DNA from 2 places in the Hahella aquimaris genome. Region 1 is predicted to be linked to the other one. Evidence: predicted binding sites of a transcription regulator. Region 1 holds the regulator's gene; the other holds the start of a gene.
The links. Region 1 encodes PhoB, which activates phosphate uptake and scavenging genes when phosphate is short. Its sites were predicted from a motif close to TGTCATANNNNTGTCANA; they were not measured.
Positions count from the first base shown of each region.

Region 2: O5O45_RS27060 (lipin/Ned1/Smp2 family protein) is a predicted target of PhoB. The motif match lies at 3,301-3,318, and genes of this name have one in related genera.

Region 1 is NZ_CP132203.1:5,043,096-5,048,918, reverse strand. Features, by position in the region: gene cysZ (sulfate transporter CysZ) at 1-404, shown strand, start outside; gene O5O45_RS22275 (response regulator) at 520-1,398, shown strand; gene phoR (phosphate regulon sensor histidine kinase PhoR) at 1,405-2,733, opposite strand; gene phoB (phosphate regulon transcriptional regulator PhoB) at 2,790-3,482, opposite strand; gene ubiA (4-hydroxybenzoate octaprenyltransferase) at 3,621-4,523, opposite strand; gene O5O45_RS22255 (monovalent cation:proton antiporter family protein) at 4,573-5,823, opposite strand, start outside.
Region 2 is NZ_CP132203.1:6,109,159-6,114,981, reverse strand. Features, by position in the region: gene O5O45_RS27085 (hypothetical protein) at 1-112, opposite strand, end outside; gene O5O45_RS27080 (2OG-Fe(II) oxygenase) at 146-694, opposite strand; gene O5O45_RS27075 (glutathione S-transferase family protein) at 837-1,490, opposite strand; gene O5O45_RS27070 (helix-turn-helix transcriptional regulator) at 1,595-2,566, shown strand; gene O5O45_RS27065 (hypothetical protein) at 2,594-3,046, opposite strand; gene O5O45_RS27060 (lipin/Ned1/Smp2 family protein) at 3,408-4,391, shown strand; gene O5O45_RS27055 (DJ-1/PfpI family protein) at 4,493-5,194, opposite strand; gene O5O45_RS27050 (AGE family epimerase/isomerase) at 5,261-5,823, opposite strand, start outside.

The DNA.
Region 1 (5,823 bases):
TGATCATGAATATTCCCGCCAGTGTTTGGCGTGAGATCAAGAAGTTTCTTTATTATCTTCCTCGTGCGCTGGGGCTATTATTGCTGAGCTTCATCCCTGTGGTGAACTTGGCGTCGCCGGTGCTTTGGGCGGTATTCTCCTCATGGATCATGGCGCTTGAGTTTGTGGACTATCCTGCGGACAACAACAAGCGCAAGATTGATGACGTGATTCGTTTCATGCGCGAACGTCGCAGTCGGACGCTGGGCTTCGGCTTAGGCGTTTGGGGCAGCACCCTGATTCCCATCGTGAACTTGGTGTCCATGCAGGCGGCGGTCGCCGGCGGCGTTAAATTCTGGTTGGAAGAACATGGTCAATTACCCAAAGCGAATCCCGCTTCTGGCGCTGGAGTAGCGGTGAGGTGATCCCGTTGCGGCGGCGTGATGGCCACGTCGCCGCTTAAGCACTGAATAAAGTGGGAAATTTGTCAGACAGTGCTAGCCTTATAGTTATGTGATTAACGGAAAGTGTAGCTCTGACATGGCTTTAAAGGTGTTAGTGGTTGATGATGCGAGTTTCGTCCGTGATATGGTCAAGCGGGCGATGCGAACCTATTTTCCTCAGGTGACGGTGGAAGAAGCCATCAACGGGAAAAAAGCGCAGATCCTGATGAATAAGACGCACTATGATCTCATCCTGTGCGACTGGGAAATGCCGGAAATGTCAGGACTGGAGTTGTTGCAGTGGGCGCGTGGACAAGACGCCTACAAGAAAACCCCCTTCGTAATGGTGACCAGCCGTGGCGATAGAGGCCATGTGGTGGAGGCGGTGCAAAGCGGCGTTTCCGATTATCTGGGTAAACCCTTCAGTCCCGAAATGCTGGCGCAGAAAGTCAACAAGCAATTGGCCGCCAAGCTTAAACGCGCTGCTGGTGAAAAATCCTCTTCCGCCCGTTCGGGCTCTGATTCCGCTTCCGTACTGATGCAAGCGTCTGACAGCGCCAAGCAGGCCTCGGCTCCGGCCGTAACGCCAGGCCCGTTTGCTGATAGTGCAGCCTTGCTGACTGGCGGTTCCGCATCGCCCAGAAAATCAACGCCGGACGCAACGTCAGGCAAAAAAGCGCTGGCGCAGATTCGTTTTGCTGAGTTCAACCTGCCCTGTGTGATAAAGGCCATTACTCTGACCGAAGTAAAGGTGGTCGCCAAGCGGGGGCAGAAGTTCCCGATGATTCTTGATCCTGCCGTGGTGGATATAGAAGTCGACGATGGCGAAACTCTGGAGCGGATCAACGGCTACGTGCACATGCTGCAGGCGGTGGAGAAGCGGGTGGACACTGACTTTATCAGCATCGTTATTCGGTTTGTGGATGAAGACCCGGATAAGATGGCGTCGCTGTCCAAGTTTATCGCCAAATTCTAAACCTGCTTAATCTCTGACATCTTCGGCTTCCGCCAACGCCTCCGCAGAAGCCATGCGACTGCGCGGGAAATGGCAGGTAAAGGTGCTGCCTTCGCCGATGTGGCTGGTGATTTCCAGCTCGCCATCATGATTGATCAGGACGTGCTTGACGATTGCAAGTCCCAGGCCTGTGCCGCCGGTGTCTGCAGCCCTTGAAGGGTCAGCCCGGTAAAAACGTTCCGTCAGTCTGGGAATATGCAGGGGATCGATGCCGATGCCGCTGTCCCTTACGGCGAAATGCACGCCTTTCTTATCCTCGAACCAGCGCACCCGAATCTCGCCATTGGGAGGTGTGTATTTCACTGCATTCATAATGATATTGGAAAAGGCGCTGTGTAATTGCGTTTCGTTGCCGGTAAGTCCTGCTGGGCTATCCAGACTCAGCTCTATGCGGTGGCCTTTTTCCTGGCTCAGGGCGCGTGCGTCGTCGCAAATGGCGCGCAACATGCTGTCTACATCCACCAATGTAGCTTTGAAGTTGGAGCCATCGTTCTCAATGCGGGACAACAGCAGTAAATCATTGACCAAGGCTTCCATACGCTGCGCTTGTTGCTGCATCTGATTCAAGGCGCGATTCCAGCGCGGAGGCAATTCGTCAGCGTTGTCAATGAGGGTCTCCAGATAGCCGGATATGACCGTCAATGGCGTACGTAGCTCATGCGATACGTTAGAAACGAAGTCGCGTCGCATTTCTTCCAGGCGGTACAAGCGCGTCACGTCCTGCACCAATAGCAGACGATCGTCTTCCCCGAACAACGTGATATGAAACTGTAACTTCAAGTTGGGATTATTGGGAGCGTTGAGGATCAACGGCTCCTGGTATTTCTTGGAGGTGAAATAGCGTTTAAAAATGGGGGTGCGGATCAGGTTGTAAATCAGCTGACCCCGGTCGGTCGGGTACTTGAAGCCCAGTAATTTCTCTGCGGATTGGTTCCACCAGTCCATGGCGCCTTCGCTGTTGGTCATGACGACGGCGTCTTTGAGGGCGTTGGTGGACTCCTGGATGCGGTCGATCATGGCTTGGAGGCGATCGCGTGAGCGATAGTGCTGAACCTGAAGACGATGAATCCCGTCGAACAGATCTCCCCACAGTCCACGGCTCTCGGGAGGGTCTTCCATTTTCGCCTGATACAGCCAGCGGTGCATGCGAAACGCCTGGGTGAGCGTCCAACCAAGATAGGCGGTGAGACCGAACACCAGCGCCCAGGCCACCGAACCGATAATAAGGCCGACAACGATACAGCCCAGCAAACTGTAAACCAGTAGCCGTACATAATGACGCCAGTGATTGCGCATGCGTTTTATGAATACTTCTTTTGGAATTATTTATTTTTTAAGACGGATCGCGGCGCTTATGGCGCTCGGGTCGAAAAGCGATAGCCCGTCCCACGCACGGTTTGAACCAGATGATGATGACTGGGCTCCAGTGCTTTGCGTAAACGTCGAATATGCACGTCCACCGTGCGTTCTTCCACGTAGACGTTGCCGCCCCATACCTGATCCAGAAGCTGCCCGCGAGTATACACCCGTTCTTGATGGGTCATAAAGAACTGCAGGAGCTTGTATTCCGTGGGGCCCATGTTGAGCGCATCGCCCTTGGCGGTGACGCGGTGGCACACTGGATCGAGGCGCAGCCCTTCGACTTCAATGGGGGTCTCCATACCTTGTACGGCGGTGCGACGCAGCACCGCTTTCAGGCGCGCAACCAGTTCTCTGGGGGAGAATGGCTTGGTGATGTAATCGTCCGCGCCCACTTCCAGACCCTGGACTTTGTTGTCCTCTTCGGTTTTGGCGGTGAGCATGATGAGAGGGATTTCCGAGGTGTTTTGGTCACGCTTTAATCGGCGTGCGAATTCAATGCCGCTGACGCCGGGAAGCATCCAGTCCAGCAGTATGAGGTCCGGCTTCTGATCAATGATCAGCGCATGCGCTTCCCGCGCATCCCCGGCCTCCAGATAGTCATAGTCAGCCATTTCCAGAGCGACTGCGATCATTTCCCGGATGGCGGGCTCATCGTCCACAATGAGAACTTGTTTGCTTGCCATGCAAAACACCTTTTTGAATACTCGATTGCCGAATTATTACAACGGCGTTTTGTTACAAGTATATGACAGGCGCTTAATTAATGTGATGGAAATGAGCCCGGCCGCTCTCGGTCGGGCTGAAAGCAAGGCGGGACGGGCTTAGAGACGGAAGACAAACTCCAGCGCCAGGCCAAGAAATACGGCGGCGCCGACCCAGTGATTGTTAAGGAACGCCTTGAAACAGTGCTGGGAACTGCGGTCGCGAATCAGGTGCTGTTGATATACAAACAGCACGGCGGCGACGATCAGAGAAACTTGGTAGTAAACGCCCAGTTCGTATTGCGCGCCAACCATGAACAGGATGCCCAGCGTCAATACCTGCAGGCCCGCCACCGCGGCGCGATCAGCCTCTCCAAATAGAATGGCGGTGGACTTCACCCCGATTTTGAGGTCGTCTTCCCGATCCGCCATGGCGTACATGGTGTCATAGGCGACGGTCCATACCACCGTTGCGGTATACAGCAGCCATGCCTGCTGCGGCACAGCGTCCAGTTCTGCGGCGAAAGCCATGGGGATGCCCCAGGCGAAGGCCGCGCCCAGTACGACCTGGGGCAGGTAAGTATGGCGCTTCATGAAGGGGTAAGTAGATGCCAGCGCCAGCGCTCCAGCGGAAAGATAAATCGTCAGGGCGTTGGTGAACAGCACCAGTATGAAAGAAACGCCAACCAGAACGCCGAACAAGGTGAGAGCCTCTTTTTCCGTCACCCGGTTCTGCGCAAATGGACGGCCTTTTGTACGCTCGACGTGCATGTCTATACGGCGGTCGGCGTAGTCGTTGATGACGCAACCAGCAGAGCGCATAAGCAGAACGCCGACGACAAAGATGAACAGGTTCTTGATGGAGGGGGCGCCCTCTGAGGCCAGCCATAGCGCCCAAAGCGTTGGCCAGAGCAACAGGTAAGTTCCGATAGGACGGTTCAGTCGCGTGAGATCGATATAAACCGGCAATTTCGCCTTGATTTGCTCCGCCAGGGATGGAAGTGGACGCCCTTGGGATTTCATAGCCAAACAGAATCCTGATCTAGTATATGGTTTGCAACTGCGTTCAAGTTCAGCCGCCCAGCAACTTGTTTTCCGCCTGTTCGACCTGATCCGCCGAACCATGCAGAATCAGCGTATCGCCGGGCTGCAGAATAAAATCGCCGGAGGGGTCGAAGAACTCCTCATCTCCGCGCCGAATACTGTCGACATTACAGGCCGCCAGCTTCATTTGCCCCAGAGAGCGATGGCAGCTGTAAGCGCCATCCGGCAGCGTCAGCGCATGCAGTTTTTCCAGCGGCGTACCGTCGGCGCCTACCAACTGGGAGTTAATACCCGGGTAATAACCGTGTAGCATTTTGTAGCGGCTACGGCGCACTTCCTCAATTTGACGATGAATCTTCCTGGCCGGCGCGCCCATAAGAGTAAGCACTTGAGTCACCAACATCAAGCTGGCCTCCAGCGTCTCCGGTACGATCTCCGTTGCTCCTGCTTCCAGTAGCAACGGCATTTTGGAATCATCCGCCGTGCGCACCAGGATAGGCACATTGGAGCCGGTGGAGCGGACTTTGCGAATGACCGCCAGGCTCTTGTCCACATCGGCATAGGTAATGATCAGCAGCCGCGCGCGCTCCAGACCCAGCGCCTTGAGAATATCCAGACGTTCGGAGTCGCCGTAGTGCACAGGTTCACCAGCGGCCGCGGCCTCTTTTACCCTTACAGGGTCTTTGTCCACGGCGGTCATGGGCAAATTGCTGCGGCGCATGAAGCGGGCGACGGTTTGTCCGACCCGACCGAAACCGCAGACAATGGCGTGTCCTTCCAATTCGGAACAGGCGTCGGTCAACGCTTCCACGCGGGTCTGGGCGACGCTCTGACCTTTATCTGAGGGGAAGCGTGCGCTGAGGTAGCGCGCCAGATTCATCAGCCAGGGCGTCAGGGAGATGCTTAGAATGACGGTGGTGATCACCACCGCGCCGGCTTGTTTGGATATCAGCTGGAATTTCTCGCCCAGTGCGAACAGGGCGAAACCGAATTCGCCGCCCTGGGCCAGATAAAGCCCGGTCTTCAGCGCTACGGCCTTGTCTTTCTGGTGACGATAGGCGAGGGCGCCGATCAGCGTCGCTTTGGCCAGCAGGAGCATCGCGGTGATAAGGAGAATCCAGGGCCAGTTGGCGAGCACTTCCTGGAAGTCCACGATCATGCCCACGCTGATAAAAAACAGGCCCAGCAGAAGGTCGCGGAAAGGACGGATGTCCGCCTCAATCTGATGTTTGTAGTGGGTCTCCGACAGCATCATGCCGGCGATGAACGCGCCCAGCGC
Region 2 (5,823 bases), 1.1 Mb from region 1:
GTCGATGGATCAGATATCCCGGGCCTTTGATCAGAAACTCCATCACGAAATAGAACACGCCTTGCGCAATGACGCCCAGCAGTCTAAGGAGTAGGACTAATAGATCTTCCATCTGAATACCACACAGATTTAGAGAATAAAAAGACTACGCCATCTCCCGATACATCACATCCGTGCGCAGCACATATTTAACGCCGCTTGAGATAGTGGAGCCTTGATGCATTGTGGCATGGGGAAATACTATCACGGAGCCTTTTTCGGGTTTGATTTTGTCCCAGCGGAAGGCGATCTCACCCCCTTCATAATCCTCATTCAGAAAGATCAGGAATGACAGCAGGCTCGCTTCTTTTTCGCTGCGGGCGTATGAGCCGTCGCGATGCCATTTGAAGTACTGGCCGGGTTCATAGCGATAGAAACGCAGTCGTTCATTCAAGCCGACCAGTTCCCAGCCATCCAACTCCTGCGGCAGCATGGCTTTGATTCGTTTGAAGATATTATCCGCCATGACGGCGTCATCAAAAATAACGCGATCATTGTTACGGATATCTTTGTACATCTGCGATCCACGCGCGGTTTGGATCTCCGCTTCGTCGTATCCCATTGCTTCACTGTCGGAAATATAGGCGTCGCATTCTTGCGCCGTTAGAAACCCTTGAATGGCGAAAACGCCTGCGCCATATTCGATTTTTTTCATGTCGCCAACTCACTCCTATGACTACGCGGCGAATACCCAAAATGGGCGGTAGGAGTCTGTATTATCCAGCGGCGGACAGGGAAAACCATACGCATAAGCCGCCCACAGCAGGCGGCGATAGGATGAGAAATATGAAGGGAGATCAGTCTGTCGAAGTTTCCGTTTTCGCCTGTAATTCCGCCGCGATCTCCACGTCTCTGGCCAGCACCTCGCTGAAACTGCGGCGGCTGGTGACGCGTTTGATATAGGCGTCGATGACCTCCGTGCGCGGAACCAATCCAAACTGAGTACACCAGTGAAACGCCATTCCCCACAAAACGTCCGCCGCCGAGAACTTATCGCCCAGCATGTAGGGTCCACTGGCGAGACGCTCGACGACAGCGTTCAACATGATGTCATAATCCGCATAAGGACTGGTGTCCCGCGGCGCGGGGTCTCTTTGCAGCGCTTTGTCCACAACCGCCGGCTCAAAACAACTGGCGTAGTAAACCATCCAGCGCAAATAAGGTCCGCGCAATGGATCATTCAGCGCCGGCGCCAGACCCGCCTGTGGAAACAAGTCCGCCAGATAAAGAAAGATCGCCACCTGTTCCGTGATCATCGCATCCCCGTGCAGCAACGCGGGAACTTTACCCAGAGGGTTCACCTGTAAATACTCATCCCGCCGATTTTCACCATCGCGGATGTTGATCAGTTTCACTTCATAATCCGCTTCTAACTCCTCCAACAATACCATGGAGCCAGTGGAACGGGTCTGGGGGCAGTGAAACAACACAATTTTCGAATCTGAAGCCATGACGCATATCCTTTTGGTTGGGAAATAAACACAGTGGCATAATACGACCTCATACCTGTCAGTTTTTGTCAGGTTTAAAATAAAAAATTTGCAGCAGGTTTGTTATGCGCGCCAGCCGTCTCCTGACCATCCTTATGACCCTCCAAGCCCGAGACCAGACCACCGCGCCAGTGCTGGCGAAGGAGTGCGGCGTGTCTCTGCGCACGGTTTACCGCGACATAGAAACACTGAGCGCATTGGGCATCCCTGTTTATAGCGAGCGTGGCGCCGAGGGCGGATACCGTCTTTTGGACGGCTATCGCACCCGTCTCAACGGGCTGTCGTCGCAAGAAGCAGAAGCGCTGTTTCTGACCGGTTTATCCGGCCCGGCCAACGATATGGGGTTGGGCGCCGCCGTCACCGCCGCCCAGACGAAACTGTTGGCGGCTCTGCCCCAGGAAATGCGTTCCGGCGCGGCACGCATGCAATCCCGCTTTCATCTGGACGCCCCCGCCTGGTTCGCAGAGTCCGAGCACCCGGCCCATCTCCGGGACATCACCCAGGCAGTCTGGGAACAGCGAACGATCGAGATGCGCTACCAGAGTTGGAAAGGAGAAAAGCAACGCCGCGCCGAGCCTCTTGGCGTCGTATTGAAAAGCGGTTCCTGGTATCTGGTGGCGCAAGTCGAGGGCGATCTCCGCACCTATCGCATCTCCCGCATTCAGGATCTGAGCGTCTCAACAACTCGTTTTGAACGCCCAGTGGAATTCGATCTGGCCGGTTACTGGCGCGCCAATACTCTCCGCCTGGAAGAAGAGCTGCACACCTACGTCGCCGAAGTGCGCCTATCTGAAAAAGGCGTCTGGATGATGGATGCGCTCAACTCTCCCTATGTGCGCGCCGCCACCATAATGGACCCAACCCCGGACGCCCAGGGCTGGCGTAAAGCCACACTGCCTGTCGGAGCCCTGCGTCAGGCCTGCGTGGACTTGTTACGGTTCGGCGCCGAGCTGGAAGTGCTGGGACCGCCTGAGTTACGGGAAAAAATGACGAGTATTGCAGAAGAGATGACGCAGTTGTATGCGGCGAAGAAGTGAAAAATAGGGCCCGGCGCCGGTTTAGCGTTATCCGACGATACTGGCGCGTTGGCGAATATCAGTCAGCGTCCCATAAATATCCGCATTATCACTCACGACTAACGTATTCTGTTGCAGCGGGATGGGAAGCTGCGCCACACCATTGAGGAACTGACGAATCTTGAGCAGATCGCTCGCCAAAGCTTCCTCTCTGCAATACACCACAATGATTTGCGGGCCATAATTGCTGGCGACTCGCCCCCGTAGAAAGCCGCTGTAATCCGGCTCATCCAACAAAATATGTTGGAAGCCCTTCGGCGTATTGTTCTTGTGTGAGTCTTTAGCGTCGAATAAATCCCCATCCGGATAAATCCAGAAGACGTAATCCGGCGCCAGATGAGTGAAGTTCTTAATCGCCTTCCGCCGCCCGCGGTAATGTTGCGCGAGAAACGGAAAATCCTCACTCGCCTTTTCTCTGGAAATGGAGCCTATTGTGATCATGAACCGTAAGTAGCTGGTGAGGTGATTAGCGAAGCCTGGATCTTAATCGGGCCTCTGGCAATGGATTATGTGAAGTATACATTCAGTTATCCGCATCATGGCTACTTCTAAGCGTCCCGCCCCAGTTGAATTAGAATACGCAATTGAAACCCCCATGGCACCCAAACAACCAAATCCTCACCGTATATAGTCTTTATTAGGGATTCTCCCCAGCTTTCTCAGCATGCACAATTTCCCGACGGCTTTAATCAGTTTTTCATATTGCTGTGAAAAATTAAGGCCGCGTTCACACCCCGTTTACTGAACGGAAATAAATGGGGACGCCTCATTGAACAATAATTAAAAAGGACTCTCTAAAATCATGCATAAACTCTCTTTTCTGGCTGGCGGATTGCTCGCCACCTCACTCAGTCTCACCGCTAACGCTGAATATTGCCCTGATTACGACAGCGTCCTGCATGCTCCCGGTCTGCAAAAGCCGGCGCAAGAGTCGTTCCACCATTGGGGCAACCGCCTGCTCGCTTCCTTGAACAAGCCGTTTCACATGGTCCATGACCAGATCGTCAAAGCCGGAGATTCCGCCACTATGGTTGGAAAATTCGACTACTCCGCCCTGTTCCATAAAGACCTGGAGGACGAGGACATTCATGTCTATGTCTACGGTACCGGCATGTCTGGCTGGGAATATCTGGGAGAACATCGCACCAATGGCGACGGCAAGATTTACGTCAACCTCAACAAGCCGGAAGGCGATTATGTCGTGCGCATGGTGGTGGAAGGCGATCACACGGAAGCCTCCGGCTACCTGACGGTGGTGCAGCCCGGCCGTAAAACTGTGCTCTTCGACATCGACGGCACGCTGACCCTCAACGACTTCGAAGCCATCGGCGACTATCTGGGCACAGACACTGCGGAGATGCACAATTACGCGGCGGAGGTGGTGTGGGACTATGTGGAGAAGGGCTATCAGGTGGTCTATCTGACCGGCCGCCAATACTGGATGGCCAAAACCACCCGCAACTGGTTCAACGCCAAGGGCCTGTTTCAATGGCATCTGCGCACGGACAGCAACGCGGAAAACCCCGCCAGCCCACAAACTCAGGCCTATAAAACCGCCTATATCCGTCATCTGCTGAATGACGTGCAGCTGGATATCGTGCGCGCCTACGGCAACGCCGCCACCGATATCGCGGCCTACGCCGACGCAGGTTTGTCAAAGGCCGAGACTTACATCATCGGTTCAGAGGCCGGCAAAGAAGGGACGCAGGCGGTTGATGGCGATTACGCTTATCACTACTCCACTGTTGTGACGGAAACTCCCGCCGCGGGATGCGAGTGGCGATAGTCAACGATCCCTAAGCGGTTACAAGCAGGGAAGCCTTTGCTTCCCTGCTTTCATCTGATCAGGGTGGGAACAAAACTCCTATTCCTCTCGCACCGTAAACGTCAGGACTTATCCAGCTCCCGCAAAAACGTTTCCATAAAAGCGCCCACCACCGCCGGGTGCTTGCCGGTAATCAGATTGCCGTCCACGAAGGTGTCCACCGCCTGATTATTCTCTACCTGCAATATCCCGCCAGCGTTACGGACATCGGCAACAATATTGTGCGCAGCGGTGACCTTACGACCCTGCAGTAAAGTCGGGTCCGCCGTGAACAGCCATAGCGAATGACAAATAGCGCCAATTTTAATGCGATTGGTGGCAATAATCTGGCGCAAAAACTCCACCGCAGGGGCATGGGAAACGCCATCTTCGCTCAGCTCGGTTTGATAGCGCAGGCGATCCATGGCGTAGCCGCCGATCAGGATAACGCCAGCATATTGCGACAGATCCGCTTGAGTGATATCCGTCTTCACCACCACTTGGCGCTGGTGATCGTTGCCGTTAAAAGTCAGCTCAGGCTGCCCCCACAAGTATGACATGAACACCACTTCGTAGCCGTGGGCGGGAAAATATTGCTGGAACGCCACCAGCTCGGTTTCATCAAAATGTTCTTCCACCAGCACGCCGATTTTGCCTTTGTAGTCCCCCGTCACTGGCGGCGTCTGCACTGTGACTTGCGGTATTTCTACAGAGGAAGCGGAAGAAAAAAGCGAGGCGAACAGCGTCAGCGCCGCCAATAGTAAGGTCGTCGATCTTAAAAACATGGGTTAATTCCTTTCTATCCAAATATGCGGACGAACGCCCCGCACACAGGGCGCTCGTAGAGAGCATCAGGCGGGCGTCAGCCTGACTTTGACGCTCATTTCCTGATGATCGCGAGGCAACGTCACCGTCAGGTCTGCGGGGTCGAAATCCTCATAGAGTTCGCCGTTCACCCACACTTTGTCGATCTTCACGCTGCCTTGGGGCAGGATGTCCGGCTGCACTCGCAACAGGTTTCCGGTAAAACCGTTCGCCTGCGGCCTGAAGTAAAGATCCATGGGTTGCTTCAGAATCAGCAGCTTGTTGTACACCGCCGACAGATAGGCCAACTCAAACGCGTGATACCCCGCCATGGAGTGGCTGCCCTTGCTGCGCTCCATCCCTTCCACATAGGGCTGTCCGCCCGCCAATACGTTGAAGTACACGCCGCCGTCTGCGCGATCCAGGAACCAGGCGTTGTAGAAAGCGGAAGATTCCCGCGCCAGTTGCAGATAGTCAGGATTGCCGGTCACGCCCGCCAGAATCTGATAGGCCAGAATGCCCTGCTCCTGCTGCCACCAGGCTTTGCGATCATGGAAAGCGAAACGGTGCTGGCTCCGACCGTCGTCACGCTTGCGCTCCACCACGTCAT